2 regions of the Brevibacillus brevis NBRC 100599 genome follow, and region 2 is predicted to be linked to the other one. Evidence: riboswitches for the same ligand, from Rfam matches in the RefSeq annotation. Region 2 holds a riboswitch; the other holds the start of a gene.
What was found. A riboswitch is a leader RNA that binds a small molecule or an ion and turns the genes downstream of it on or off. The one in region 2 is predicted to bind S-adenosylmethionine.
Positions count from the first base shown of each region.

Region 1: it holds a riboswitch for S-adenosylmethionine, as region 2 does, so the genes downstream of both, BBR47_RS02595 (methionine ABC transporter ATP-binding protein) here and BBR47_RS27850 (BMP family lipoprotein) in region 2, are expected to answer to the same signal.

Region 1 covers NC_012491.1:461,394-476,787, reverse strand. Annotated here, with positions in the region: gene BBR47_RS02615 (SRPBCC family protein) at 1-267, shown strand, start outside; gene BBR47_RS02610 (peptide ABC transporter substrate-binding protein) at 324-1,970, opposite strand; gene BBR47_RS02605 (MetQ/NlpA family ABC transporter substrate-binding protein) at 2,159-2,998, opposite strand; gene BBR47_RS02600 (methionine ABC transporter permease) at 3,059-3,724, opposite strand; gene BBR47_RS02595 (methionine ABC transporter ATP-binding protein) at 3,725-4,738, opposite strand; SAM riboswitch class I at 4,839-4,954, opposite strand; gene BBR47_RS02590 (Ger(x)C family spore germination protein) at 5,062-6,195, opposite strand; gene BBR47_RS02585 (GerAB/ArcD/ProY family transporter) at 6,195-7,319, opposite strand; gene BBR47_RS02580 (spore germination protein) at 7,331-8,782, opposite strand; gene BBR47_RS02575 (LCP family protein) at 8,853-9,839, opposite strand; gene BBR47_RS02570 (MFS transporter) at 10,026-11,255, shown strand; gene BBR47_RS02565 (SDR family oxidoreductase) at 11,367-12,074, opposite strand; gene BBR47_RS02555 (BrxA/BrxB family bacilliredoxin) at 12,717-13,145, opposite strand; gene rnjA (ribonuclease J1) at 13,225-14,895, opposite strand; gene BBR47_RS02545 (hypothetical protein) at 14,994-15,394, opposite strand, start outside.
Region 2 covers NC_012491.1:5,876,172-5,891,565, reverse strand. Annotated here, with positions in the region: gene BBR47_RS27865 (hypothetical protein) at 1-309, shown strand, start outside; gene BBR47_RS27860 (DUF3298 and DUF4163 domain-containing protein) at 428-1,045, opposite strand; gene BBR47_RS27855 (methyl-accepting chemotaxis protein) at 1,201-2,676, shown strand; SAM riboswitch class I at 2,828-2,950, shown strand; gene BBR47_RS27850 (BMP family lipoprotein) at 3,151-4,179, shown strand; gene BBR47_RS27845 (ABC transporter ATP-binding protein) at 4,303-5,832, shown strand; gene BBR47_RS27840 (ABC transporter permease) at 5,807-6,877, shown strand; gene BBR47_RS27835 (ABC transporter permease) at 6,864-7,778, shown strand; gene BBR47_RS27830 (sulfite oxidase-like oxidoreductase) at 7,819-8,484, shown strand; gene BBR47_RS27825 (nucleoside phosphorylase) at 8,486-9,208, shown strand; gene BBR47_RS27820 (DUF2269 family protein) at 9,269-9,712, opposite strand; gene BBR47_RS27815 (ASCH domain-containing protein) at 9,715-10,068, opposite strand; gene BBR47_RS27810 (ArsR/SmtB family transcription factor) at 10,280-10,561, shown strand; gene BBR47_RS27805 (LLM class flavin-dependent oxidoreductase) at 10,622-11,674, shown strand; gene BBR47_RS27800 (MFS transporter) at 11,741-12,928, shown strand; gene BBR47_RS27795 (glycerol-3-phosphate responsive antiterminator) at 13,377-13,976, shown strand; gene BBR47_RS27790 (HAD family hydrolase) at 13,954-14,616, shown strand; gene BBR47_RS27785 (ABC transporter ATP-binding protein) at 14,623-15,394, shown strand, end outside.

The DNA of each region.
Region 1 (15,394 bases), 880 kb from region 2:
GGGAAAATTTTGCAGTTCGAACCTCATCACATTTTCAGTTTCACTGAACATCCTGGCCCTGCCTATTACGAGAATCATGCGGAATTGCAGTCTCGTGTCACCATTACCTTAGAACCGGTTGGCGGCTGCACCAAGCTGACGCTGATTCAGGATCAATGGACAGAAAATCATCCCTCCCACGCAAGTGCCAGCAACAATTGGCCGATGATGCTCTCGTCGATCAAGACGTATGCGGAGACAGGCAAGACACTTGATTTTGGATTCTAATACAAAAGAATCCCGAGACCAGCAATTTCGTTGGCCTCGGGATTTTTTTCTATTCGTTACTCCGTCATTTCTGCCCACTTGAGGTCGATAAATCCGAGCCCATCTACTTGAACGCCTTTTACCTTGTCACTTTGCACCCACACATCCACATCCGTGAACAGCGGAATCAACGGCATGGCATCCATAAAGATTTGCTCAGCCTCTGCAAACAGCTGCTTGCGTTTCTCTGGATCAGTTTCTACCGATGACTGTTTCAGCAGCTCTTGATAGCGCGGATCTTCCCAGCCCGTGTCGTTGTTGCCTGTTTTGCCATCTCGGAACATTTCCAGGTAGTTCATCGGATCATTAAAGTCTGCATTCCAACCGATACGGCCCATCTCGTAATTAAGTTCATGCATATCCTGCAAATGAACGGCAGCTTCCTTTACCATGATCTTTATATCAATGCCCAGCTTTTGTTTCCATTGGTCCTGAATCGCTTCGGCAATTTTCTTATGTCTGTCGCTTGGATTGTAAGACAAGGTGATCGGCGGCAGCGTTGTCACGTTGAGCTCTTTCATGCCTTCTTCCAGCAGCTTTTTCGCTGTTTCTACATCATTATCCTTGAAGTATCCGTCTTTTTTGATAATCATGGATTGCGGCAACATCCCCATCGTTGGCACCTGTCCGACTTGTGTAATGTTATCTACGATAGTTTGACGATCTACCGAGTATGCCAATGCTTTACGAATTTTCACATTGCTGAGCGGCCCTTTTGTCGTATTCATCTTGTACCAGTACATCGTCGCTTTCGGATGAACAACGAGTTTTCCCGCCTCTTTTAGTGTCGGAATCGCATCGGTGGGAAGTCCACCGAGTGGCTGGCCTGCCCAATCCAGCTCACCGTTCTCGAACATGGACAGCGCTGTATTATCATCCTCGATCATCGCAAACTCAATGCGATCGAGCTTTACTACGTCTTTATCCCAGTAGTGCTCATTCTTTTCAAGCACGATTTTGCTCTTGTGCTCCCACGCTGTCATCTTAAATGGACCGTTGCTTACGTGCGTGGCCGCTTCGTTTGCCCATTTTGGATTAGCCTCCACTACTTTTTGGTTAACTGGGTAGTACGTGTAGAAAGCCGTCAGCTCCAGAAAGTAAGGCGTTGGATTCTCCAGCGTGACTTCCAGTGTTTTGTCATCGATTGCCCTCGCACCGAGTTCGTCGGGGTTCGCCTTGCCTTCGTGAATCGGCTTCGCATTTTTGATGTAGTACAGCTGATAGGCATACTCGGCACCAAAGGTCTTGCCGAGTGCACGCTTCCATGCATATACGAAGTCATGGGCAGTTACCGGGTCTCCATTGCTCCACTTGGAGTCGCGGAGCGTAAACGTATACACCAGTTTGTCATCTGAAAGCTTCACATCGGATGCTACTGAATTCACTGGCTTTGCGTTTGCATCGAAGCGCGTCAAGCCATCAAAAGTAGCACGAATGATCGCTCCCGAAGTAGCATCCTTCGCAAGACCAGGGTCCGCAGTCGATGGCTCACTCACAATGTTCGCCCGAAATACCTGCGACTTTGCATTTGCAGGCTTTTCAGCGGATGCTGCATTTCCCTCTGCTGGAGGGGTTGTCGTCGATGGCGTACTCGTGGAGCATCCAGCTAACACGCTTCCAGCGACCAGCATCGCACCAAGAAACAACTTGAGATTTTGTTTCATCAGAATATTCCCCCTTATCTGTATTTTTCCATTCCAAACACAATATACGCGACCGGAATTGGGTTGAAAACGGGGTTAGTATAGATTTCATTTAATTTTATGAAAATTCACTATATTATAAACAAAAGTAAAACCCAACCAGCTTTTCGGCCAGTTGGGCTTTTGTTGATCGATCAATTTTTTCTAGATTAGAACGCTGGAATAATCGCGCCTTTGTATTCATCTTCAATGAACTTTTTCACTTCAGGTGAGTTCAGTTCTTTTGCCAGCTTTTGAATGGCTTCGGAATCCTTGTTGTCAGGACGAGCTACCAAGAAGTTTGCGTATGGCGTATCTTTATCTTCAATAAACAGAGCGTCTTTGGTGGGAACAAGCTTTGCTTCCAGCGCGTAGTTCGTGTTGATCAGCGCCAAATCTACTTCTTCCAGAACGCGTGGCAGCATTGCTGCTTCTACTTCTTTGAATTTCAGGTTTTTCTTGTTCTCAACAACATCTTTCACTGTACCGCTGATGCCAGCGCCTTCTTTCAGCTTGATCAAGCCGTTTTTCTCCAAGAGTGCGAGTGCGCGACCGCTGTTTGTCGGGTCGTTTGGCAGCGCGATTGTTGCGCCATCAACTAATTCATCTACAGATTTAATTTTTTTGCTGTAAGCGCCGAATGGCTCGATGTGTACAGCCACTACTGGCACCAGGTTCATGTTTTGTCCTTTATTGAAGTCTTCCAGGTAAGGCTTGTGCTGGAAGAAGTTTGCGTCGAGTTGTTTCTCGTTCACTTGAACGTTAGGTTGTACATAATCAGTGAACTCTTGGACTACCAAGTTCACGCCTTGTTCTTTCAGTTTTGGTTGAATGAACTTCAAGATTGCTGCATGTGGAACGGGAGAAGCGCCTACCTTCAATGTTACTTCCTGTTTTCCGCCTTGTGCGCCGCCTTCAGCTGGAGCAGGTGCTGTTTCGGTTTTGCCTCCGCAAGCTGCCAAAGAAAATGCCAATACAGTAGAAAGTACAGATACGACTAGCTTTTTCATGAATGATTTCCCCCTTGCATGTATTTCGTTTTATTTTTTGACAATCTATATGGAAAGATCCTATTTACGGCTGAATTTCAGAACCAGACGGTCCCCCAGCGACTGTAAGATCTGTACCATCACCAGCAAAATAACAACAGTCACAACCATAACATCGGTTTGGAAACGCTGATAACCGTATCGGATCGCCAAGTCACCCAAACCACCACCGCCAATTACCCCAGACATTGCTGTGTAGGAGACCAGTGTTACCGTCGTGATCGTAATACCCGCGATCAAACCGGATCTAGACTCTGGCAAAAGGACATTCCAGACGATCTGCCAATTGGATGCACCCATAGATTGTGCGGCCTCAATCACGCCCTTATCAATCTCACGCAGAGAGGTTTCCACCAAACGTGCGAAAAACGGAGCGGCACCAAATACGAGCGGCGGAATGGCACCTAGTACGCCGAGTGAAGTCCCTACGATCATTTTCGTCACTGGAATCAGCAAGATCATCAGAATGATAAATGGTACCGAGCGCAATACGTTGACAACGAATGATGCAATGGTATAAAAAGTGCGGTTTTGCAAAAGCTGTCCGCGAGAAGTCAAAAACAAAATGATGCCCAACGGCAAACCAATCAGGACGGTAAACAGAGTGGAGAAGCCAAGCATCGTGAGCGTGTCCATCGTACCTTCGCCGATTTCAGCCCAATCCACATTTTCGAATGTCCAGTCCATTTATATCACCTCTACTTCCAAGCCACGTTGGCGCAGCGTCTCGATGGTCTTTTGATTCTGTGCGACATCGCCTTCCAGCTCGATCACTAACTGACCATACGGCGTATCTTTCATGCGAGAAATCGTTCCCTGCAAAATACTAAACACCGTACCTGTCTCTTGCATCGTTTGGAAAAGGATTGGCTGGTACGTTTTTTCTCCGAGGAAGGTGACACGAGCAATCGTGCGGTTCCCCGAAGCCTTTTCGTGCTCGACCGCTTCGCGCAGCTCTGTAGAATCGGCTACTTGCTCCACGAATTCTTGTGTCGTTGGATGCTTTGGACGAAGGAATACATCTAGTACGTTACCCGATTCGACGATCTTTCCTCCATCAATCACGCCGACACGATCACAAATGGAGCGAATGACGTGCATCTCGTGGGTAATCAACACAATGGTCAAGCCCAGCTTGCGGTTGATGTCCAAGAGCAGTGCCAGAATGGAGTTCGTCGTCTGCGGATCGAGAGCTGATGTCGCTTCGTCGCAGAGCAGCACTTTTGGATCATTCGCGAGCGCACGGGCGATCCCGACACGCTGCTTCTGTCCGCCAGACAGCTGAGACGGATATTTGTCCTTATGTGCCTCCAAGCCAACCAGCTTCAGCAGCTCGTTTACTTTCTTATCAATCTCTGCCTTCGAACGCTTTGCCAGCTTGAGCGGAAAAGCAACATTTTCGCCGACCGTCGAAGAAGACAGCAAGTTGAAATGCTGAAAAATCATGCCGATTGCGCGGCGCTTTTCTTGCAGCTTCCCTTCATCCAGCTTCGTCAAATCGACGCCGTCCACAATAACTTCCCCCGAAGTTGGGCGCTCTAGCAAATTGATGCACCGGATCAACGTACTTTTCCCTGCACCAGAGTGTCCGATAATCCCGTATATTTCGCCTTGCTCTATGGAAAGGTCGATCCCCGTTAACGCTGGGATGGTTTTACCTTGTACTTGATAGCTTTTATGCAAATGACGCAGTTGGATCAACGCATCCACCTCCCGACCATAATCTTGATAAAAATATAAAAACCCCTTTTTCACAAACGAAAAAGGGGCTGCAACGCAATGTATACGTTCGCATCCACCCTTCTCATCTGTACAAGATCCAAAAATCCTGTAGGAATTGGCACCGCGACGTTCATTCGAAAATGAACCGGCTGCCGGGCTTCATAGGGCCTGTCCCTCCGCCTCTCTTGATAAGAAAGATATCTACGTATATTATGTTCGTTTTTTCTATTTCTTGATGATACAAAACGGATTATATCCTTTTTGAAAATATCACGTCAATAGTAATAGCAGGAAAAAGTTTTTTAATCCATGACGCCGTTGCGGATGATGGTTGACTTTATGTGGAAGCGAAATGTCGCTTCTTTGAACATCTTTCTCCATTCAGCCTGCGTCATATTTGCCTTGCCCCTTCTATTTGAGCGATACACGATCCCGAAACCAGCGGGATCGACATTGAGGTCCTGCAATTTATGCACTACTTTCTGCAGTTCTTTTCCAAGCTCTTCTTCCAGTGCATGTTCCATGATTTTCATCAACCTGGCATTCTCTAGCTTCAGCGGGAGGGTTAATTCCAAAATCCGCGCATTTAATCGGATGTGAATATCAAAGATCGGGGGAGATACTTGGGTCAGCTCGATTTTTGAATGGCTGGAAATCGTGTCAAAGACAAGCTGCACACGGTCTTTTTTACTTCCGCGATTCTTGGGCATCTCGCCAAAAATATGAGCAGGGACAGAAGTATCGTAGCTGCCAATGCGGAATTTTCCATGCATGAGCTTGATTAAAAAGGCTTCCTTGGGTGTGATCCACCCTACATAACGCTCCCCTCGAAATAATGCGATCCCCTTGATTTGCAGCTCATTTCCCTTTCTTGCAATGAACGGCATGATCGGGTCTATTCCTTTGTCATAATAAGACCGAAAAAACTCATGCATAGTGGAAGACGGAATTTTTTCCCCTTCAATATTTTGCTCAATCATACGGTATAAATAGATTCCGATATTCCCTTCTTCAGAATAGGGATGCGTTAACATATCATATGTTTCGCCTTCAAATAAGCAAAGATAAACCCTGCTGGAAATAGAGGAATCCCGATACAACGTGTCAACGATACTACCAAGTCCACGCTTTGCCAATTTTTCATTGTAGAGTGCGACACGAATTTGCCCACCCAATACTCTTTTATCTGATTGTAAATTTATCCGATCCCGAATTCCCTTGCTGGTTTCACCGATGGCTGAAAAAACCTGTATCTTTTCTTTCGCCTCTGGATTAATGGAAGGCATAATTGCTGTCCCCCGAACGTCCCCATCCTTTAACAGATCATAGCCGACAGCCGTGGCAAGTCCTGTCTCATCAAAAATTTGCCGATCTGAACAGCCTGCCAGGACAAGGATACATGAACACCACAACGCCAAAAGACGCTTAGGCAGCATCAGGCACTCTCTCCTTTGCTGGTTGGTTTCACCCTTTGCTTTCGTTTCTTCAGCCAGACCATCAGGTACAAAAAATAGGGGTACACGTAAATAATGTACAGAGTTATATGCGAGTAAATAGTCGTCATCCGACTCATCTGCTGTCTGGAAAGCAGCGACAAGGAGGCTACATAGATCACGGGTATAATCCAATACAACGAATGACGTAGATTGAATCCGAACAAGCGCTTGAGACCTCGGGCAGAAGCCCACAAATACAGCATAATATTCGGCAAGATCACGAGAAGCCATAACGAAATGACAACCAGTTCAAACCTTTCCAGAATAGGGAGGTACACCATCTTTTGCATATTGAGTGTCGCCCAGATCGTTCTCATGAGCTGACCCTGACTAAAAAAGACCAGTGCCACAATCATGACAAACAAATAGATCAGATACGTCACCAACACCGCCAACTGTACACTTTTGTGTACCCTCTCTTTATTTTGTAAATAAGGATAGACAACGTAGAGAATCTCAAAGCCGGCACTGGTCAAAGACATGGCAATCATTCCATTGAAAAGGTTCTCCAAGCTGGTGTCCATGACAGGAAACAAATATTCCCACCTGGCAAATTTCAAAGGAAAATATAACTCAAATATCATCCATATCGTGACCATAAAGGAAAAAAACGCATAGCCTGCTACGACTCTTATCCCCCCTACGACTGTGTAAAACGCTAGAAACAGGATAATCCCTGACAGAACCCACGTTGGTAAATTCGGAAACATCCAGGTTTGGACAACTTCAATGTAGGTACGTAAAATGACTCCAGCTGACACAAAAAAATAGGTCAAATAAATGATGCTTATGCCTGTTCCCAGCCACTTTCCAAACACATCTTCCTGAATTCCGTAAATATCGGCTGAAGGGTATTTTTGCAAGGTCTTGTTAATGATCATCACTGTAAGATGAGTAAACAAAGCTGCGAGTATGACAGATATCCAAGCATCATGCCCCGCCTCCTTGGCAATGATTCGTTGGAAGCCCAAAATGCCCATCCCTATCTGCGTGCCATGCACAAGAACCCCTGCAAGAAATGCCGTTATCGTATTGTCCTTACTTACATCGATGTTGATCTTCATGGCCGCCTCGCTTACTCGTCAATGTCTTTCTTCTCTTTGGCTCTATCCCTGTCAAAGCGCGATATTCGTTTTGGGTTAAAAAACTTGAGACGTTCCGAAAGGGAGGATAAGGGAGCCCGTATAAAGCCATCCTTCCAATCTGAAAATCGCACGGGATAAATCGGATACATATACGGACGCCCCAAGCTGGTCTGACGAAGCAAGTGACTGGCCAAAAAACTAAATCCGACCACAATGCCTAATGCACCTAGCACACCTGCCAGAAAAATCATCGGAAAACGAACCACCCGGATCGTAGAACCGATCATATAGCTAGGCGCGATAAAGGATGACAAAGCGCCGAGGGCAACGATAATAATCAAAATATTGCTCGTGAATCCGGCCTGAACGATAGCTTGTCCGATAACAATACCGCCCACAATACCAATCGTCTGACCGACCTTGGTCGGCAGTCTCGCTCCCGCTTCCCGCAAAAGCTCAATAATCAGCTCCATCAAAAGGGCCTCCCACAACGGCGGGAACGGTACCCGAGAGCGTGATTGCGCGAGCGAAAGCAAGAGGTCAGCTGGAACCATCTCGTAATGATAGGTCAGGGCTGCCACATAGATCGGCGTGAGGATTAGGGACAAAATCATGGCAAAGGTGCGCATGAGCCTGTTGAAGGTAGCAAGACTCCAACGCAAGTAATAGTCATCTGGTGACTGAAAAAATTGCAACAGGGTGGTAGGCCCGAGCAGAGCGAATGGGCTCCCCTCCACGAGTATGGCAATCTGCCCTTGTCGCAAACCGTGTATAGCACGGTCTGGACGCTCTGTTTGCTGAAGCGTAGGAAATAATGATTTCTCATTGTCCGCGATATGCTGAGCCAGTATGGTGGAATCCAGACTGGTGTCTAATTCCAGATCATTAATCCGTTGACGTACCGTATTCACATTTTCCTCATCGGCCGTCCCACTCAAATACAGCATCGACACATTCATCGGTATGGTTTTCCCCACGCTCAATCGTTCATGGAACAGTCTTGGGGTAGACATATATTTGCGAATGATACAGATGTTCACATTCAGCTCTTCTACAAAGGCGATCTGTGGGCCGAGTACAACTGTTTCGATTTCCGGCGCTTGAATGTTTCTGCCAACTGTGCCATCACTGGGGAACGCCAAGCCATAGGACGATTCCTCTACTTGAATAACAATATGGCCGCTGAGTAAACGCTCAATGGCTTCCCCATCATCGAAGACTCGGTTGCTGCTAGACACTCCTAGATGCTGAGCAATCACTGCAATTTCGCTTTCTTCCAAACAAATCTCGCGCAGCTTCGGGATGAGCTCGCTGTAAACAACCTTGGCATCTGCCATGGTCGATAAATAGAAAAGTCGCACGCGGCCTTCAGGTTCATCGATATGTTCAGTGACCAAGTCGCTTGTATGTGTAAACCAATTACGTGCACTCTCCCGATCCATCTACACTGTCACCTCAGCACTTAGAAAATCATGGTTAGTCTTTCCTAAAAAATACAAAAAAACAGCACGCTTAGTTTTGCGTGCTGCTTTTCTTTTCTCCCACAGGTTGATCTGATGCTTCGGTAGGAGGTGCGATTTTTTCTTGGATAAACGACTGAACCTGATCGACATCCGGAACCAGAACTGAACCTGCACGGTGGGACTCACGGAACATCCCCATTGGTGGCAATTGATAGTTACCTGGTTCTAACGTATTCAATTTTAATCCGAGTGCAGACAGCTTCAGCATGTCCACTGAGCTAATATTGGTTTGAACATACGGTGTTACTTCCTTCAAAATGGTAGGAAGCTGCATCAGCGTCGTACCATTTTTCATCTGATCCACGACTGCCGTCATTAATTTCCGCTGACGCTCCGTCCGTGTATAATCGGAGGTCGCATCATGGCGGAAACGAACATATTGCAAAGCTTTGTCTCCATTCAGCTTTTGCAGACCTTTTTTCAGATTAATATCGTAGACACCTTTGTCTGTCGGGTCATGATAATACATGTTTTTTTCTACATCGATCTGGACTCCACCTACTGCATCAATCAAAGCCTTGAAACCTTCAAAGTCAGTAATGACGTAACGATCTACTTGAAGTCCAGTGAACTGACTAACCGTTTCCATTGCCAGCTCAGGTCCACCTTCTACAATCGCAGAGTTGATCCGCGAGCTACCTCTACCGGGAATATCTACATACGTATCACGCAGAATTGAAAACATGTCATAACGTTTCCCCGTAGGATCGATGCTGACCAGCATCATAGAGTCAGAACGAGGCAGCCCGTTATTTTTCATCCCTCTGCGGTCTACTCCCATCAGCAGAATATTGACACGTTCCTTGCCATCCCACTCTGGTATTTCCGCGGCTTTGGTGGAATTCCCACCACTAGGCGGTGCGATATTGGGCTCTTGAATATTTTGAGCAAATTGATAAAAAGAGTATCCGTAATATCCAGCTGTCGTAGCTATCACGACAAGCAAAAGAAGCAACACTCGTTTCCATATTTTCATAAAGTCCACCTTTATTCTCTCTATCCTCAGTTGATGTCATCTCTCCACTTTGATTAGTATACTCGAATTTGCGGAAAGTGGAGCAGCCTTTATTTGGGTACCTGTGACATTATAAACATTTCATTTTACAAAGTTTAGAATATTCGCTATACTGTTCTTATCCTTACTGATAAGGGGTGCATTCGCGTGATATCACCGTCAGTTTTCCTCAATCGCTATCCACGTGAGGCCATTTTCTTCCTCATCGCCAGCTTTATTAACTCCTCCGGGAGCGCTTTTATGTGGCCACTTACTACCTTATACGTACATACCATTTTGCAACGCTCGATGACGGAAGCCGGATTCGTCCTGATGATCCAATCTCTCGCTGGCATCTTCGGCCAATTCATCGGCGGATCGTTGTTTCATCGACTAGGTGCCAAGCGGCTTATTGTCGGCGCATTGATCTTTCAAGGTCTTATTCAATTTTCTATTCCTTTCGTTCAGAGTTGGCCTGCCTACCTGATTCTCATGATGGGGCTTGGTTTTACCTTCAACCTGTCGTTTCCAGCGATTCAGGCATTTATTGGTTTCCGCTGGAAGGAGCAGCGTCGTGAATTATTTAACATCGTCTACGTCGGCAATAATTTGGGGATGGCAATCGGAACCGCGTTGGCTGGCGTCATTGCCACTTTATCCTTCCAGCTTACTTTTTGGTTCAACAGCACGAGCACCTTATTGTTTGCCTTGTTCTTCTTCCTTTTTATGAAGAATATATCCCATCAGGAGCTGGTCGGAGAAAACCTGGAAGAACAGCAAAAGCATCACGTAAAAAACAGCTTTACCCTGCTATTCCGCTACCAATTGTACTTGTTTATGGCATTGGGCGCAGCATTGATTTTCTTTTCGAATACGGTATGGAACACCGGCGTTGCTCCTTATATTACCGAACAAGGCATGCCGCTGTCTTCGTATAGCTGGCTGTGGACGATCAACGGGATTATCATTTTTGCCGGGCAGCCCATCACTTCCTGGATCAAGCGGCTGTTGAATCAGAGCTTGTCTGCCCAACTCGTCGTCAGTGCCATCGCGTATGCTGTCGGTTTTGGGTGTATGCTTGTCTACCACGGTAGTTATTACGCATTTGTTGTCGGAATGGTTATCACTACGTTTGGAGAAATGCTCATCTCGCCAACTATCCCTACTTTTATATCGGAAAAAACCGGAGAGAATGCACCCTTTTATTTGGGGGTCGTAGGGGCGATTACAACTGGTGGAAGGCTCTTGGGGCCGCTGGCTATGGGGTTCATGTATGACCATGGTGGCATTCATCCAACTTTGTTCTTGGCAACGCTTGTCTCTGCGGGTTCGGTCCTGCTCTGTCTGTTACACGCTTATTTTCATCGGGAAAATCGAGCAGAGGTTGCTAAATACTGATTTCAATTGCAAAAAAGCCGCCTGATCCTTTTACAGGAACGAGCGGCTTTTTGGTTGAACTCAATCTGTCGAGGGCATTCTCGACAGCTAATAAAACAATGGCAACGATATTCAGTTAGTTCTTTTTCTCACGGGTGGGCAGGTAAGCGACTTTCCATTGTCTTGCGGACCAAGGCCGATGATGTACGGTACCGCCACACGGCTCCACTCTACCGGATTTGGTGCGCTGTCCACATCTTCTGGCGAGCATGAACGGAGCATGGCAGTATCGATACTGCCTCCTGGATCAAGCGTCACGGCGGCCATTCCCTCAGGCAATTCGGCTGCCAATGATTGCGTCAATCCTTCGATGGCGAACTTCGAAGCGCAGTATGGCGATAAAAACGCTTCCCCATATCTTCCCCAGTATGAGCTGATATTGACGACGACTCCTCCATTTGCGCGCTGAACCATAAACGGTAAAAAGGCGCGAATTACATAGAAAACACCATTCACGTTGATGTCCATGACTCTCGAAAACTCATTTGCCTCAAGACCAATGACTGGGCTGTTCCGGTTTATAATAGAAGCATTGTTAATCAACAGATCGGGAACGCCCACCTCGGCTCTGACTTCCTCTGCCCACTTTTCCACTTGCTCCATGACCGAAACGTCGACGACAGAAAAATGATGCTGTTCTCCGAATTGCTCTCGCAATCCTTGCACCTCTTTTTCCGAACGACCGCAGCCTGCAACTGTCCAGCCTGCTTCGTGAAAACGCTCGACCATTTCCCTGCCCAAACCACGTGTCACGCCTGTAATCACTACCAGCTTGTTCATTTTCTCTCCCCCTCCATTATTATACTTATTAAATATTTTAGTATAATAACAAAAGGAAATCAATCCCAAGAGATTTGAGTTTGGGCTGTAGTGGTGGGGAGGAAACAGGAGAAAACGCTCAGATTCTAGGTCCACCCACTGGGGGATTGACTGCCCGACTCCATGCAAAAAGCGAAACCGCGTCCAAAGTGGTCCTTTCAGGATGTGCTTTCAGAGGTGGACGCTTAAGGGCGTGTTTCGCTTTTTGCATTGCGTCTCGGTCGGTGTCCCTAAGATCTTCGCTGTTTTCTCCTGTTTCCTCTACGAGCTTTCCGTGTTTACCCCGCTTTTTAAAGCTTTGAAAGAATGAAGAAATGTCCTCAGTAACGACAGTGAAGAATATTTCCAGGCGTAGCGACTTGTGGAGTCCTACCGAGCGGAGAAGGGATTCGCGGGCAACAGAAACGCAACCGTGCCCATACGGCGTAGCGGCTACCACTTTTGCGTTTCCCCGCGAATCCCTTCGGAGCGGACAGTCTTAACCCTCATATGGACGGAGCCTAGAGCCTAGACTGGAAATATTCTTCTCTTCACTACAGCCCCATTTCAAGTCTGTAAAAAAAGACGCCCGTTACCGGGCGCCTCGTGATGTTTCGTACTTTCTTATTTGTAAGTGTCGTAAGCGTTGGTCAACAAGCCAGCGATTGTTGCCAGTTCGTTGTTCTCGATTTGATGACGCTCGATCATGGTCATGATTTTGCCGTCTTTCATGATCGCGAAGGATGGGGAAGACGGTGCATAGCCTTCGAAATACTCACGAGCTTTTGCTGTCGCTTCCTTGTCTTGACCTGCGAATACCGTGAAGATGTTATCCGGTTTTGTAGCGTGATTCAAGGAATGTACAACCGCTGGACGAGCGAGTCCTGCTGCACAGCCACAAACCGAGTTCACAACAACAAGTGTCAGGCCTTTTGCATTTGGCAGTGCTTGCTCTACTTCTTCAGCAGTGCGAAGCTCTTGAAAACCGTTGCGTGTCAACTCATCGCGCATTGGTTGAATTACTTGGCTCATATATGCTTCATAAGACATCATTGGGCAATCTCTCCTTTGTATCACGTGTTCAACTTACTTATTATTATACCCCGACTGCGCCTACCCGAGAAAGCAGAAGCTACACTTCCATCAAAATGGTAAGAATCATTGGGTTACGGCCTGTTTTTTCATAAATGAACGGCTTGATCACTTCATTAATCTGTGACTTCAACTCAGACCATTCCTTGATTTTCTTATCCAACGCTTCTTGCAGACGCCCACGAACGAGCTGTGTCGCTTCCTGAATCAAGGATTCTGAACCGCGTACGTATACGAACCCGCGGCTCACGATATCTGGGCCCGTCAAAATTTTGAAGTTCTTCATATCCAGGCTGACAACTACAACCATCAAGCCATCCTCTGCCAAATGCTTGCGATCGCGCAGAACGATATTGCCGACGTCGCCTACACCGCTGCCATCAATGAGGACAATCCCTGCTTGTACTTTGCTGAGCCACGCTTTTTCGCGGTTGCAATTCAGCACTTCGCCGTTGTCCATAATAAAGATGTTGCTCTCCTCGATCCCAACCTGTTGGGCCAGCTTGGAGTGAGTCTTGAGCATCCGGTATTCCCCGTGGATCGGGATGAAATATTTCGGACGAATGAAGTTGAGCATGAGCTTCAATTCTTCACTGCTGCCATGTCCAGATGCGTGGATGTCAAACGCATGACTCAATACCACGTTGGCACCTGCACGGTACAGCTTGTCTATCGTGCGACTGACGTTGATTGTGTTCCCAGGAATCGGGGATGCGGAAATGATAACCGTATCTTCTGGATAAATGGAAACAGTACGGTGCGATCCGGAAGCAATTCGGGTCAACGCTGCCATCGGCTCACCTTGACTACCCGTGCAAATAATAAGCACTTGGTTGTCCGCGTAGTTGTCGATGTGCTTAATATCAATCAACATGCCCTCTGGCATTTGGATGTAACCCAGCTCTTGTCCAATCAAGAAAACCTTTTCCATACTGCGGCCAATAACCGCCACTTTGCGATTGCATTGCTCGGCAGCGTCTACCACCTGTTGCAGGCGATGCACGTTGGAAGCAAAGGTAGCCAGGATGATGCGTCCACGCGCTTTGCGTACCACATCGAGAATCCCTTCCCCTACCGTTCTCTCCGACATCGTAAATCCAGGACGCTCACTGTTCGTACTGTCGGACAAAAGCGCCAAGACGTCTCCACTCGCACCAATGCGTGCAATTTTTCCGTACTCCGTTGTTTGTCCGACTGGTGTCATGTCAAACTTGAAGTCACCCGTGTGAATGACCATTCCCTCTGGTGTATAGAGCACAACTCCCAGGGAATCCGGAATACTGTGGTTCGTACGGAAGAATGTCGCCTTCAGCTTGGCAAAAGGAATTTCCGTATCTTCCGAAATTGGAATCAGCTTCACTTCATTTTGCAAACGGTGCTCTTCCAGCTTCGCCTTGACCAAGCCCAGGGTCAGACGACCACCGTAGATCGGCACCTTAATTTGCCGTAAAATATAAGGAATCGCACCAATGTGATCCTCATGTCCGTGCGTTAACAAAAGTGCTTTGATCTTGTGCTGGTTATCCTTCAGATAAGAAATATCCGGGATAACCAGATCAATACCAAACATTTCATTCTCGGGGAATTTCACCCCGCAGTCAATGATGATGATTTCGTCCTCATACTCGACGCAGTACATATTTTTTCCGATCTCGCCGAGGCCGCCCATCGCGAAAATCTTAACGTCGCTCAATCTCTTTCCTCCTAACATCGTCGTGCATGATTATGGGAATCCGAACCAAGCATGCCATTCTTATTATATCACAACGTAAGACGTTCGTTTCACCCAGTCTTGTCTATTCCACACATTCATCTTCGGTCAATAATCGAATACTGATACTCCAAATCGGCAACTCGTTCATCGGTAACGGCACTAGCTCTCGCCCAGAAATCGTGCTTCGCATAAGAATCCCCCGTCCATACCTCCGTTATTTCTCCTGAAGCGAGCTTTAACGGTATGGCCTCGACCTCTTTTAATACGTTGCCGCTTTTGTTTTTCAATCGCAGCTTTAGATCGATCTCCACCCGCTGGTCCGACTGATTTCGTACCAGGATGAGACTTGAATACGGATACCCGACACAATTTTTGGTACACTCTTGTCTGCTGTATACGAGGGCGAGATCAATAGGCTTCTCGTTGTCCATCTTGGCCTCTTTCCACTGGTCTTTTGCTTTTTGTACGACGATCACGTACTCCGCTTTCTTCAAAA
Region 2 (15,394 bases):
TACAAACCAATGTCGCATACTATTTCTGACAGTAATGATGTAGATTGGTACGAATATGATAATCGATCTGGACAGAGTATCAGTGTACTATTGGAATCTCCACAAAACCAAAACTATGATTTTGATTTGGTCTATATTTCTGCAAACGGAAAAGTGCATGAGACATATAAGCCCAATGATTTTGGACCAGGTGGATCCGATGTTCTGGGTCTCCAGATAGGTCTTGGTGATCAGGTATATATCAAGGTATACGGACACAGCGCATCTGATTTTGATAAAAATAATCCGTACAAGCTTACTATTAATTAGTAGAGAAAGTAGAAAAAGCACCCATGTGGTGCTTTCTCTTTTGCCACAAATACCCACCAGGCCACTGTCATGAAAAAAGATACTTGCGCCTGGGGGTAAAAACGGCGGTACAGTGCATTTAATCTGCGGACAAGATGCTCAGTGGTCCTTTTTCATTGATGATTGGCTCCAGTTCATAGACCGAAATGGGGAACATGGGGAAACCGACGTAGTAGGGCGTAATTTCGTACAACTGGAAGTAGATAACCAGTGCTTTGTCGGCGATGTAATAATCTTGATCGGGCTTAATCGAAGTAAAGCCATTAAGTGTGGGGATGTTTCTTTCTTTGATTTGACGCTTGATGTTTTCGGAAATCACCTTGACGTAATCGCTTCCTGGCTTGAATAATTCCCGCAGTGTATACAGCTTGCCTGTTTGGATATCAGCGGTGATCGAACCGAGGAAGGTCATGCCGTGAGCCATTTGCGGTGTATAGGCGTAGTTGCTCAACACAACACTGAAAATGCCGCGTTCGTTTGTCTTGATTTCGTAGCTTCCTTGCATTTCTGTATTTCCCGGTACCTGGACCCGTTGTTGCTCGTGAATTAAGCCTTGAACCGTTTGATAAATCGCCCGGTTGATATCTTTTTCCGCTTGCTGGTTGGCTAATCCCGCCAATTGCGGATAGTAAATCGTGGTGTTCGGACGGCTAATCGTCCGTGTCAGCACGGTAGCTGGCAATTGATTAAGTTCCACTTTTCTCCGTTTACCTCCTGTACGCGAGAGTTGTGTAATAGCCTATTCGAAATTGTTTTTGGCTGTTCTCACTTTTTTCACAAATTTGCCAAAGGTTTGGCTATATAATGGGGAAAGAATCCAATACATAAGTAAAAAGGAAAAGGGGGGCAATTATGATTCAATTGATTCGCAATACCTTAACTGACAAAGAAGGCTTTATGATATTTATCCTATGGAACCATTTGTGGATGGCGGGGCTCATTGCCTACCAAGTAGATGTGAACTTCTGGAAAGTAACGTCCTTGGGATTGCTGGTCACTTTAATTGTTTCGCCGTATTATTTCATTCGCAAGGATAGTCTTGTGATTCGTTATCTGGTAGCAATTGGACTCATGTTTTATGCGATTTCATTCGATCACTTTACCGATTACCAGGAGATCACCTTCCTCGCTTTTATCGTCATGGGCTTTTTGGCAGCGTATTTGGATTGGAAGTTGGTCGTAACAGCGGGAATTACCCAAATCATTGTCACGGTTATTGGGTTCTACACAGGAACCTACCAGATCTTCGATGGCGATTTTTCGGAGCTCAATTTGCTTATGCGTATTGTCACGATTCTCATGATGATGGGAGCCGTAACGTATCTGTGTCTCGCCGGACAAGCCTCCCTGCAAAAAGCGCACGACGCAAGGCAGGAAGCGGAAGAGAAGGAGCGCCGTCTGGGAGAAATGCTTTTGAACATCCAGGAAATGACGGAGCAGCTAGATCGTACAAGCGATCATGTGCATGAGCATGCGGAAGGTACGAAGCGCAATACAGATGAAATGATGGTAGCCTTCAAGGAAGTCGCCGTCGGCATGGAATCGCAGGCGAATTCTACGGTGAAGATCGAAGAAGAGGTTCAATCCATCGATCAGGAAATCGAGGCAGTCACATCGCAGACCAACGCAATGAAAACAGAATCGCAACAAAACAACCGTCGTCTGACAGAAAGCGTTCAGATGATGAACGATCTGTCCTCACAGATGGAGCAAATTGTGCAGGCAGTCAATGTAGCAGCCTCTACGATTCACCAGCTCAATCGGCAGGCGAATCGCGTAGAGGAAATTGTCGGCGCTATTAATCAGATCGCGACACAAACGAATCTCTTGGCACTGAATGCGGCGATTGAATCGGCGCGTGCAGGCGAGCATGGACGGGGATTTGCTGTGGTAGCGGATGAGGTACGCAAGCTGGCAGAACAAAGCGCGACAGCCACACAGGAAATTACCGACATTCTCAAGTCACTCCACCAGGAAAGTGAGAATGCGGTGCAACATATGAGCAGTGGGGAAGTGTCTGTTGCAAAAGGCCAAGAGCTGGCCGTAAAAACAGTGGCCTCCATTGAAGCAGTGCGTGCCGGGATGATAGCCTTCCTAGAAGCAGCTGATCAAGTAAGCTCCAGCATGGACCGGGTAAAAGTGCGTTCCGGCGAAGTTGCCATCGAGATGTCGACCATTACAGCCGTAACCGAGGAATCCGTAGCCAACTTAGAAGAGCTGTTTGCGACAGCAGAAAACCAGCATCAAAAAGTGCGTGAGATTACGGAAGAGCTGGGCGAGCTGAATACGTTGTCGCATCGCCTCCAGCAAACCTTTCACGTAAATTAGAGGTTGCGCTTCTCGCCAATTTCTCGGTGCTGAAAAGACGAGTTTTGAAACTTTTATTTACTTGTAGAAGTGTTTGGAATTGAGAAAAAAGAATTGCATTTTCGAACCGTTCTGCTAGAATGAATTCCATTGTAACTAAATATATTCACCTACCTTATCAAGAGCGGCGGAGGGACTGGCCCGATGATGCCCGGCAACCACTGATCATGTCTATGCATGAACAGAAAGGTGCCAATTCCTGCAAAACCTGTACCATGGTTTTGACAGATGAGGAAGAGAACGGCTTCGTACGCAAACTCTTCCTCCGGGGAGAGTTTTTTTGTTGTATTTGTAAAAGAAGAGGAGGAATAAACGAACGATAAATTAATTTTATAAGAGAATATTCGTAAATAGTATTGAAAAAATAGGTAAAAAGCCGTACATTACCTAATAGGATAAAGAAAAACGTAAAGTTCGGATAGGGAGAGATACATCATGAAGAAGTTATTGCTGGCATTAACGACATTCGCAGTATTGGCAACAGGGTGCTCGACTGGCACAAGCGCACCGGCAGATCAGCCAGGAGGACAAGCAGCAGGACAAGAGGGCGCGGCCAAAAAGCGAATTGCTTTGATTTTGCCTGAGAAAATCGGTGTGAATCCATTCTTCCAACAAATGGACGAGGGTGCAAAGAAAGCCGCACAAGAGCTGGGCGCAGAAGTAAAAACGATCGAATCTACAGACCATGGAGCGATTGAAGAAAATCTGCGTGTGGCTGTTGCAGAAAATTATGATTTGATCATCACTTCTTCCTTTACATCAGAGGATGCATTGAAAAAAGTGGCTACCGAAAATCCTGACCGTAATTTTGCGATTATTGATACCGTAGTGGATTTGCCAAACGTTCGCAGTGTTACCTTCCGTGAGCAGGAAGCGGCTTACTTGGTGGGAGCAGCAGCAGGTCTGGCAACGAAAACGAACAAAGTGGGGATGGTTGTCGCTCTTGATATTCCGCAGTTGAAAAAATGGACGGTTGGCTTCGGAGAGGGCTTGAAAGCGACAAACCCAAAAGCAGAGCTGATGGTCAACTATGTAGGAAGCTTCACTGACCCGGCAAAAGCGAAGGAATTGGCTTTGCTCCAAGCTTCCAAAGGCGCTGATTTCATTAACGGTGCAGCAGCAGTAGGCGACCTCGGCGTTTTCGAAGCAGCGAAGGAAAAAGGCTTCTTCACAGCAGGTCAGGACGTTGACCGTACGACGATTGATCCAGAGCATATTGTTCTGTCCCAATTGAAAGGAACTGACGCGGCAGCTTATGAAACCGTGAAGACCTTTGTAGAAGGAACCTTCAAACCAGGTGTTGTGGCGTACGGCTTGAAGGAAAAAGGTGTTGGTGTAACCTATGTCACGCACGAAAGCAAGACGCCGCTGAATGCTTTTATTGGACAAGAAGTGGTGGATAAAGTGAAAGCGATCAACGATGAGATTGTAGCGGGCACCCGCAAAGTACCAGACCAGTTTTAACAAATGTTTCTCGGTGCTGAACGTTTATTTATAGCTTGTGCACAGTGATGGATGTGACCGACTACGGCTGTGTAGTCGGTCTTCCATTTTCATAAAAGGACGTACAGAAATGAGGGAGTGGGAATGACCGATCGCTTGGAAATGAGGGCCATGACCAAGAAGTACGGAGATTTTACCGCCAACGACAAGGTGTCGTTCTCACTGGCAGCAGGAGAGGTCCATGCGATTGTCGGGGAAAATGGAGCGGGCAAAACGACACTGATGCGGATGCTGTACGGGATGGAGCAGCCGACGTCGGGAGAGATCGTGTTAAACGGCAAGCCAGTTGTTTTTCGCGGACCAGAGGACGCGATTCGAAATGGAATCGGGATGGTTCACCAGCACTTTATGCTCTTCGGAGAATTCAGTGTGACTGAAAATATCGTGATCGGATATGAGCCGAAGCAAGCAGGCTTTTTCAAAAGAAAGGACGCAGAGGACAAGGTGCGGGCGCTGAGTGAGCAGTATCGCATTCCGATTCATCCGCAGGCGATGGTAGCGAATTGCTCGATCGGGGAACAGCAACGGGTCGAAATTCTGAAGGTCCTGTATCAGGGAGCGGATATTATCGTGCTGGACGAGCCGACTGCTGTCCTTACCCCGCTGGAGGTACGCGACCTGCTGCAAACGATTCGAAACTTGGCAAAGAGCGGCAAGAGCGTCATTTTGATTACACACAAGTTGCAGGAAGTCATGGAGGTAGCCGATCGTATTACGGTACTGCGCGGGGGAAAAGTGACGGGAACGGTTTCGCGGAATGAGACAAATGCGGATGATTTGGCAAGATTGATGGTCGGACGAGAATTGCAGGAGCTAGCTGAACGAGTTCCTCTGGATAAAGGCCCCTTGTTGCAGGTGGAGAATCTTGCCGTTCGAGAAAAGCAGACCCTTCTCGATCAAGTCAGCTTTACCGTACACCACGGGGAAATTGTAGGAATCGCAGGTGTTTCCGGGAATGGACAATCCGAGCTGCTACAAGCGATCAGCGGTTTGCGAGCGGCACAGGAGGGTACGGTGCGGTTAGGTGGCAAGGATGTGACGAACAAATCAGTAGCCACCATTCGAGATGCCGGCTTGGCGCATATTCCGGAGGATCGCTACCTGTGGGGAACGGCCAAACTCTCAAGCGTCGAGGAAAATGCGTTGATGGGCTATCAGCGAAAGCCTGCTTACAACCGCCGTGGCGTCGTTTTGCGGGAGAAATTCCGCCAAGTCATAAAAGGCTGGGTTGATCAGTTTGCCATCAAAACAGGCTCCCGACAATTGCAGGAGCTGGCAGGGAATCTGTCAGGTGGAAATTTGCAAAAGCTGATCGTAGCAAGGGAGCTGGGACATGAAACCCCGTTTTTGATTGCGGCTGAGCCTACGCGAGGCGTGGATATCGGTGCCATGGAGTACATCCATCAGGCGCTGATCGAAAAGCGCAATCAGGGAGACGGGATCCTGCTCGTCTCCTCCGAGTTATCCGAAATTCTCGCCTTGTCTGACAGAATTTTGGTCATGTATAAAGGGCGAATCGCTGGAGAGCTGTCACGCCTAGAGGCAACCGAAGAAAAAATCAGCGTGATCATGGCGGGAGGAAGCATTCATGGCAGCAATCAAAGAGCTATCTAAGTCATTGGTTCAGCCGTTCTTGGCTGTCGTCATCGGTTTGTTGACCGGGGCACTGGTTATTGCTGCCGTTGGCGAATCGATCTTGGGAACCTACCAGGAAATGTGGAAAGGGGCCTTTGGCAGTTTTTATTTCTTAACGTCTACCTTAGCGAGAGCCACACCTATCATGCTGATTGCCTTGGGTCTTTCCCTCGCATTTCGGGCAGGGGTATTCAACCTGGGAGCGGAAGGGCAAATGGTGCTGGGTGCCGTCAGTGCTGCGTTAGTCGCGATCTATTTGCCAGCGCCGGGAATGATCAAAATTGTGGCGGGTATTTTCGCAGGAATGGCGGTCGGCGGGTTCTGGGCGTTGTTGCCGGGCTTTATGGAAGCACGCTTTCGCATTCCGTTGCTCATCTCTACGTTGCTCTTCAACTATATTGCGGTATTGTTTGCGAGCTATCTCGTGACAGAGCCATTCCGGGATCGCTCGGGTTCTGCCGCACTGGCACAGACCGTCATGCTGGAGAAAAGCGCTTGGCTTCCGAAGCTGTTTGCGGGAATGAGCGTGCATGCAGGGTTTTTGTTTGCGATTGTTGCAGCGCTCTTGCTGTTCTGGGTCCTTCGTTTTACGCCTTTTGGCTATGAAGTGAAGATGCTGGGTCAAAACTCGCTGTTTGCTCAATACGGAGGAATTAATCGGATTCGGGTGATGCTGACCGGGATGTTTGCCAGTGGTGGCTTGGCTGGCTTGGCGGGAACCGTCGAGGTAATGGGGGCGCACTATCGCTTCGTGGACGGGGCGCTGACTGTACCGGGCTTCGCCTGGACGGGCCTGATGGCAGCTCTGCTTGCGAACTCGCACCCGCTTGGTATTATTGTGACTTCGATCCTGCTTGCTGCTTTTCAGACAGGAGCCATGGGTGTAGAGCGCAATACAGATGTGCCGCTGGAGCTGGCAAGTGTTATACAAGCCGTATTGATATTGTTTATCTCCGCCAAGTTCAGCTACGACTGGTGGAAAAAGCGGAAGGCAAAAGGAGGGGAATCGCATGGAGCTCTTTGATTGGTCCCTCCTCAGTTCTACCATTCGGATGGTTACGCCGATCTTGTTGGCAGCTTTGGGTGGAGCGCTCTGCGCACGTGTCGGAATTTTTAATGTTGGCTTGGAGGGATTGGTACTGGTCGGTGCCTTTTCCGCGATTGTCGGCAATCATTTTACCGGGAATCTCTTTCTGGCCGTTTTGATTGCAGCGCTGGTCAGCATCGTCTTTTCGCTCTTATTCGCGTACATGACGATCAAGCTTAGGGCGAATGAAATCGTCGTCGGTGTGGCGATTAACTTTCTCGCGCTGGGGTTGACGACATTTGCATTGCGGGCGATCTTTGGTGTCAAAGGGGCGTTTTACGATAAGGATATGACTGGCTTGCCAACCGTCGAGATTCCTTTCATTCACGATATTCCGGTCATCGGAGGCATTGTCTCCGGCCATTCGCCACTCGTATATTTTGCGTTTTTGGCTGCCATTCTGCTGTATGTGTTCTTTTATCGGACGGTTACGGGCTTCCGCGTCCTTGCAGTTGGTCTGAATCCTGTTGCGGCGCGCAGTCTCGGTCTGAAAGTGACCGGGCTTCAGGTGCTGGCGATTGTGATGAGTGGCGCCTTGTGCGGGATTGCAGGGGCACAGCTTTCACTGGGGCAAGTCACGATGTTTACAGAAGGGATGACAGCTGGCCGGGGCTTTATCGCATTGGTAGCGATGATGATGGGGCAGTCGCATCCACTCGGTATTATAGCTTCGAGCCTTTTGTTCGGATTGATGGATGCCCTTAGTATTCGTTTGCAGGGTTTTTCGCTTCCGACGCAATTTACGGCTATGCTGCCATACGTGCTGACGATTGCGGCGATGTTCTTTTTAAAGAACAAGAGTCAGATCGGCAGCGACAATCAGCAGAGCACCCGTTAAACACAGGTCATATAGACAGCGAAGACAGGGGGAATGCGATATGAACAAGGCAGATCGGATCAAAAAAATGAAAGTACCCGCCCCAGTGGAACCGGGACTCGCCAGACGACTTCCGCCGGGACAAATTCTGACAGAGCGTTTTCCCATTTTGCATGAGGGAGACGTGCCGGTGTATGACATGAACGAATGGACGCTGCGTGTTTTCGGGGAGGTAGATCGGGAAGTGACGCTCTCCTACGAAGAGATCATGGCGATGCCGCAGGTGACAGTGACAAGCGACATTCACTGCGTGACGCGCTGGTCCCGTTTTGACAATGCGTTTACAGGCGTGCGTTTTCGTGATTTTCTACAGGCGATTGGCGTGAATCCGCAGGCGAACTTCGTCATGCTGCACGGTGATCACGACTATACCGCCAATGTGCCGCTCGTTGATCTGGAGCGTGATGATGTGTTGCTGGCTCACTCCTTTGACGGAGAGCGACTGACGGACAAGCACGGCTGGCCGCTTCGCCTGGTTGTTCCACATCTGTATTTCTGGAAAAGCGTGAAGTGGATCAGAGGAATTGAATTTATGACGGAAAACAAGCCCGGCTTCTGGGAGCAAAATGGTTTTCACTTGATCGCAGACCCGTTCCGCGAAGAGCGGTTCTCCGGTGAAGCATTGCCGATCCCAGAGGATGAGTGGGAGAAAAAGGAGTTCGATTGAGATGTTGACGAATCTAAAGGTAGATCCAGAACAACTGCCCAAGCGCGTCATCGTGTGCGGTGATCCAAAACGTGCGGCCTTGATTGCATCGAAACTCGATGATCAGCGTCAAATCGGGGAAAACCGCGAGTATCACAGCTATGCGGGTACGTGGAGAGGCGTCGAGGTAGCGGTTGTGAGCCATGGGGTAGGGGCACCGGGAGCAGCCGTATGCTTCGAGGAGCTGGCGAAGGGCGGCGTTCAGGTCATCATTCGCGTAGGAACTGCCGGGTCATACCAAAAGGAAATTGAGACAGGTAGCCTCGTCATCAGCTCCGCGGCAGTTCGCCAAGACGGCTTGACCAGTCAGTTGGTTCCGGCGGGCTTCCCGGCTGTTGCCAATCGCCATGTCGTGGACGCGCTCGTACAAGCATCGGGAGCAAATGCATCAGACTTGAAGGTATTCGAAGGAATCACGCTGACACTCGATGTCTTTTACAGTGGGGTGTTGGAATTTCCGCACAAGCTGTACCAAAAAGCTGGCGTTTTGGCCGTCGAAATGGAAAACACCGCCCTGTTCGTGATTGCGGCGCTTCGCGGAATGAAGGCAGGCTCTATTTTGGCTATCGACGGATATGCCGATGCAGACTTGCTCGAATCGTATAACCCGCACACCGATGTGATGGCAAAAGCCATTGAAGCAGAAGCGTTGATCGCATTGGATGCGGTTATTGCGGTTTCGTAAATTCATGTAAAGGAACACCCGGAACTGATTGTAGTTCTGGGTGTTTTATTTTTATCATCTCTACCATACCTCAGGCTTCACCACCATGAACCATAACATGGTCAGCAAAAGAAACAAATAGATCCAGATCGAACGGGTAAGCGACTGCACCAATTTATCCTTGTCCTGGTCAGTTTCATTAAACTTCCGTATCTTCGGCGAAAATGCGCGTGCCAGGAAATACAAGGAGCTTACCAGGATCAATACGGTCAACACAATCCAGGACGTCTTCCATGACCAATTCCCACCCATGACTAGCAATACCCCGGATATGACCAAAACATGACCGGCATGCTTCGCCAAGCGTGTTGTAGACCTGAAAGTATCCAGATAGGCCTGTTGTTTGGTGAGGTTAGCCTCTCGCAATCTTTTCATCATGGGTAGCAGAACGAAAAACGGTCCAATAGACATCATGGCACTGAGAATATGTAGATAAAGAATCGCCTTATATAATAAAATGCCCACCGTTATTTTTTCTTGCCCGGGCTAAATTCATGGACCCACACTCGCATTTGCGGCAGCCAAGGCATCCCAGGATGAGAGGATAGAATGGATTGCTTATATTCCTCTACATTCGAATATCCCTCTTGCTTGGCATTTTCATCGGTTAATTCCCCGAGCGACTGTGAATAAACCTTGTCGATTACAAATTCGTGGCCTTCGAGGGTCATGATTTCACCAACATCTGCGTAGCGTCCATTGCGCCGGGTCGCGGTTTTTTGTCCCAATAATACTTTCTCGATATCCGGCTTCACGGTAATTAAACGATCGATTGTACAGGTTTTTGGCGGCAAAGCGTCAGAACCGATTTGATTTTGCATACATGCCATCCTCCTTTTTTCTTCAAAACCACTTTATCATAAGTCGAGCCATGAATGCACAAGCACACGATTGTATAGTTGGACGGGTGCTACTCTCTAGGCTTTCCTAGGTAGGTAAGCAATAATGAGCACTTTACATTTCAACAATGTAGTGCTAATATCATTTCGACACTTATAGAAATGTAGAGTAACTCTTAGGAAGGAGATCATCATGGCTGAAAACGAAGAAGAAATGGGGCAGGCGGTTAAAGTATACAAAGCTTTAGGTGAACCCACGCGTTTAAAAATCGCTTTGATGCTAGCAAAGGAGAGTAATCAATGCTTTACTGCCATTGGTGAAAGACTCGAAACGGTGGCTGGCTCAACGTTGTCGCATCATCTGAAGCAATTAACCGATTCTGGCTTAATCAATTCGCGTAAGAATGGATCGTTTATTCACTATAGTGTTAATCAAGAAGTTGCAGAGAAATTTGCGCCTTATTTGCTGGCGTAAATTTTTTTAAAATAGATTTCTACATTTCTAGAAGTGATGAATTGTTTGGGGGAGGAAACTATGTTGGAAGAAAAGTCAAAGAGCATGGAGTTGGGAATTACCACTTTTCTCCACACAAGGCCTGATCATGGAGGAGTGTCGCCGGCAGAGAGGCTGCGTCAAGCGATCGAGGAGATTCAATTGGCTGATCAAGTTGGGCTTGACGTGTATGCTATTGGTGAGCATCATCGGAGCGACTATACAAGCTCGTCTCCTGCTATCATTCTTGCAGCTGCAGCATGCACAACCAAGCGAATTCGGCTATCTAGCGCCGTAACGGTGCTCTCTTCGGATGATCCGGTCCGTGTATATCAGGACTTCGCAACGCTGGACTGCCTATCAAAAGGGCGGGCCGAGATCATGGCCGGACGAGGTTCTTTCGTTGAGTCGTTTCCGCTGTTCGGATATAACCTAAACGATTACGAGGAGTTGTTCGAAGAGAAGCTTGAGCTTTTATTAAAAATACGGACTACGGAGAAGGTGACCTGGGGTGGAGGGCATCGCCAGGCAATTAACAATATGGGCGTATACCCCCGTGCACAGCAGGTCCAGCTGCCCGTATGGATTGGCACAGGCGGCAGGCCGGAATCAGCAGTTCGAGCCGGCACGCTGGGACTTCCTGTTATCTTCTCGATTATCGGTGGGATGCCGGAACGGTTTGCCTCTTTGGTGAAACTATATAAGGAAGCCGCCGAGAAGGCAGGGCACGATTCCGGCAATTTGCAGATTGCAACGCATTCCCATGGTTTCATTGCGGATTCGTTTGAAGCTGCGGCGGAACGATACTTTCCCGTTATGGCCGAGCAGATGAACCAGATTGGACGGGAACGAGGGTGGCCACATTACACTCGTAACTCGTTCGAAGAAGCTTGCGACCTTCGTGGTGCCTTATATGTTGGAGATCCAGAATATGTGGCGGAGAAGATTCTGCTTGCACAGCAGAATTTAAGCTTGACCCGTTTCCTTATGTACGTCGATTTCAGCTCACTGCCGCATCGCGAATTGCTACGGACGATCGAGCTTCTCGGTACTAAGGTTGCACCTATTGTTCGTAAGGAGCTTGCCAAACAATAAGAGGATTTTTATCTGGGGATTTTCGCACGTTTCTAGAATTGCGAAAATAGAATGAGAGGGATCGACATGCTAAACTCATGGAAAATTTACATACTGGCCATCGTCAGTTTTTTGGTAGGGACATCTGAATTTGTTATCGCTGGAATATTAGATAGGGTCGCAAGTGATGTCGGCGTGACGCTAGCAGCAGCCGGGCAGCTCATCACTGTCTACTCGCTTGCATACGCGATCGGTACTCCAATTTTGATTGCAATCACCGCAAAAATGGACCGAAGAAAGCTCATGTTGGCTGCTTTGGTGCTATTTCTTTTAGGAAATCTAGTCACGATTACAACGACTGGCTTCGCCATGTTGTTCGGAGCTAGAATTATTTTGGCGATTGGAACCGGTGTATTTATGGTGGTCGCTCTAACCGTTGCCTCTAAGATTGCTCAGCCGGGCAAGCAAGGCGGTGCGATTGCAACGGTTCTCTTAGGCTTTAATCTCGCGCTTATTCTAGGTGTTCCTCTGGGGAGAGTTATTGCTGGTTCCTATGATTGGAAGATCATCTTTACGGGTATCGGAGTGCTCAGCCTGATCGCTATGTTTGTCCTTCTGCTGACCATTCCCAAGTCTAAGGGCGAGATTCCAGTTCCCATACGGGAGCAGCTTTCCCTGCTTAAAACGCCTCGAATCTCTATTGCCTTGTCCATTAGCTTTTTCTGGATTCTAGGTTATACGATCATTTATACTTATATTTCTCCGTTCCTCCTGACCATTACTGGGATGAGCGACCGGATGGTCAGTATCGGGCTATTTGTATTCGGCATAGCCAGTCTTCTTGGTTCTCAGGTTGGCGGCTATGGCGCAGATAAATGGGGGATTCCCCGTACTATGATTGGTGGCTTGCTTCTCCACTCCGGGATCTTGCTACTAATAACAGTATTCTCCCATTCTTCCGTATTCGTGCTGCCTTTACTGATGTTGTGGTCTTTTTTTGCTTGGTCGACTGGTCCGGTCCAACAAGTATATCTGATTGGTATGGCACCCAAAGCCTCCGGAATCATTCTGAGCTTGAACACTTCCATCGTACAATTGGGCATGGCCGTTGGATCTGTAATTGGGGGCATGGTTGTAGAAAACATATCGCTTCAAGCCGTCGGTTGGATTGGCGCAATCGGTGTAGCGATTGCGCTCCTGCCAGCAGTGGTATCTTTATCCATGCGGAGCCAATCTGATATTAGAGGACAAGAACTGTCTGAGACTATAGACTAAAACTAATTTTCAATGACATGGTGATTTAGAAGACCGGGACTTCTTGTACTGTAAGGGGTTCCGGTCTATAACTTTATTATCTCTGAACAATAAAAGAGAATTATCAATTGCAGAATACCAGGTTTAAAAGCACAAGTTGATTTCTTCTCGAGATCATTTAGGAAATGACGAAGCCGTCGTATTCTAGTGGGCATCGTTTTAATTACAGCTTCCTCTCCTCCACTAAAGTCCGATCAACAATTGTAAATCACATCTTTTCCGATAATTAACATTCCCTTTAAGCTTCCTTAACGCTCGTACAGTACCATTCAAAGTAACAAGTGAACACATCCCTTCGGTTGGAGCCATGGAGAAACCCCCGACAGCCTTTCCAAGCACTTTCATCGAGAGTTCTTTGGCATTGTCATGTCGCAGGGTTTTTTGTCTTGGGCATAAGGAGGCGTAACGAGTGAACCGGGAACAGTTTCGTGCAAGACTGGCACAGTACAAGCTAATCGCTTCTGTAAAAGAAGCGAAGCACCTGGAAAAAGCGGCAGAGGCAAATTTGAGTGCTGCGGTACTCTCGATTGGCAACATTGGTGTGATTAAAGGCTACGTGGATTATTTTAAGGCGAAAAATATCCCTGTATTTCTTCATTTGGAGCGGATTGGCGGAATCAGTCATGACAGGGAAGGCATTGCATTTCTGGGGCATTACGTTAAGCCAGACGGGATCGTCACTACGCGCAACACACTGGTCAAGCTGGCGAAAAAGCAAGGCCTACTGACGATTCAGCGTTTGTTTTTGGTTGATAGCGACTCGATTAAATCAGGCCTAACCTCCCTGCAAGATACACAGCCTGACGCTGTTGAGCTGATGCCTGGTTTGCTGCCAGAGTTTATCGAAGAATTTCGAAGTGTGATCGATACCCCGATCATTTCTGGCGGGCTAATTCGCAAGCGGGAACAGATGGAGGAAGTATTAAAGCATGGAGCGACAGCTGTTTCAGTCGGAAGTCCCCTGCTGTGGAAGGAGTGTAAGAACCTTGATTCAAGCGTTGTTATTTGATTTGGACGGGACCTTGCTGGACAGTCGGGATGCGGTCGTGGATGCCGTTGCTTTTACTGCTGAGCAGTACGCACCGGGACATTTTAGCAGGGAAGAGCTTCTCGCCCGTTTTGGAGAATCGTTTGATGATTTTTTGGCGGCAGTTGCTACAGCAGCAGGCGTTCCTGACAAAAAGGAAGTGCTACAGAGATACTTCGCCTATGTACGGGAGCATCATGAAGAACACGTCAAACTGTTTCCATTTGTTCGTGAAGGGTTGGAAAAGCTGAAGGCGGCGGGCTTTACGATGGCGATCGTCACAAACAAGCAACGGGAGTTTACATTGGCTGGTCTGGAGATGGCGGGGATTGAGCATCTGTTTGAGGCAATCGTCACCGTCGATGATGTATCACGAGGCAAGCCGTCGGCTGAGCCTGTACAAAAAGCGCTGGGAGCGCTAAGCAAACGTCCCGAGCAAGCCATGATGATCGGTGACAGTCGCTATGATGTACTGGCTGCGGTAGGAGCGGGTGTGCAATCTGTCGTGCTGGAGTGGTACGGACAAGAGAAATGGCCCTACGCTTCTCCGGATTACCGCTACGCCGATTTCGAGACATTTGTTACGGAGATGCTGGCCGCAAAGGCACAAGGAGGGAAATAAAAGCAGATGGCACGTGTGGTGTTGGAGAAGGTAACGAAAGCCTTTCAGAATCAAAGTGTGGTCAAAGGATTAGATTTGGTCATTCCAGACGGCTCTTTTACGGTTCTGGTAGGTCCGTCCGGCTGTGGGAAATCAACCACACTCAGGATGATTGCTGGCTTGGAAACAGTGACGGACGGCAAAATCATAATCGGTGATCAAACGGTGAACCAATTGCCACCTGGCAAGCGTGATATTGCGATGGTTTTTCAAAATTACGCTCTCTACCCAACAATGAACGTGTACGACAATATCGCCTATGGCTTGAGAAACCGCGGAACGTCGAAAAAGGAATGTCAGGTGCTAGTAGAGGAGATCGCGGAAATCGTCGGGCTAACCGATTATCTCAAGCGCAAGCCTTCTCAGCTCTCCGGTGGTCAAAGGCAACGTGTTGCACTCGCGCGGGCCATGGTGAAAAAGCCGAAGGTCTTCCTGATGGACGAACCGCTCTCCAATCTCGATGCGAAGCTGCGAAATCAGATGCGTGTGGAATTGACGAGCCTGCACAAACAGCTGGGCAGCACCTTCATCTACGTGACGCATGATCAGGTAGAAGCGATGACCATGGGCGATCAGATCGTCGTCATGAATGACGGACACATTATGCAAGTAGCGACCCCGATGGATTTGTATCAGGAGCCGGAAAATCTGTTTGTTGCCCAATTTATCGGTTCTCCGCCGATGAACATTGTTTCTGCGGAGGGTAAGAGTGAGCACGTATGGGGATTCCGCCCGGAAA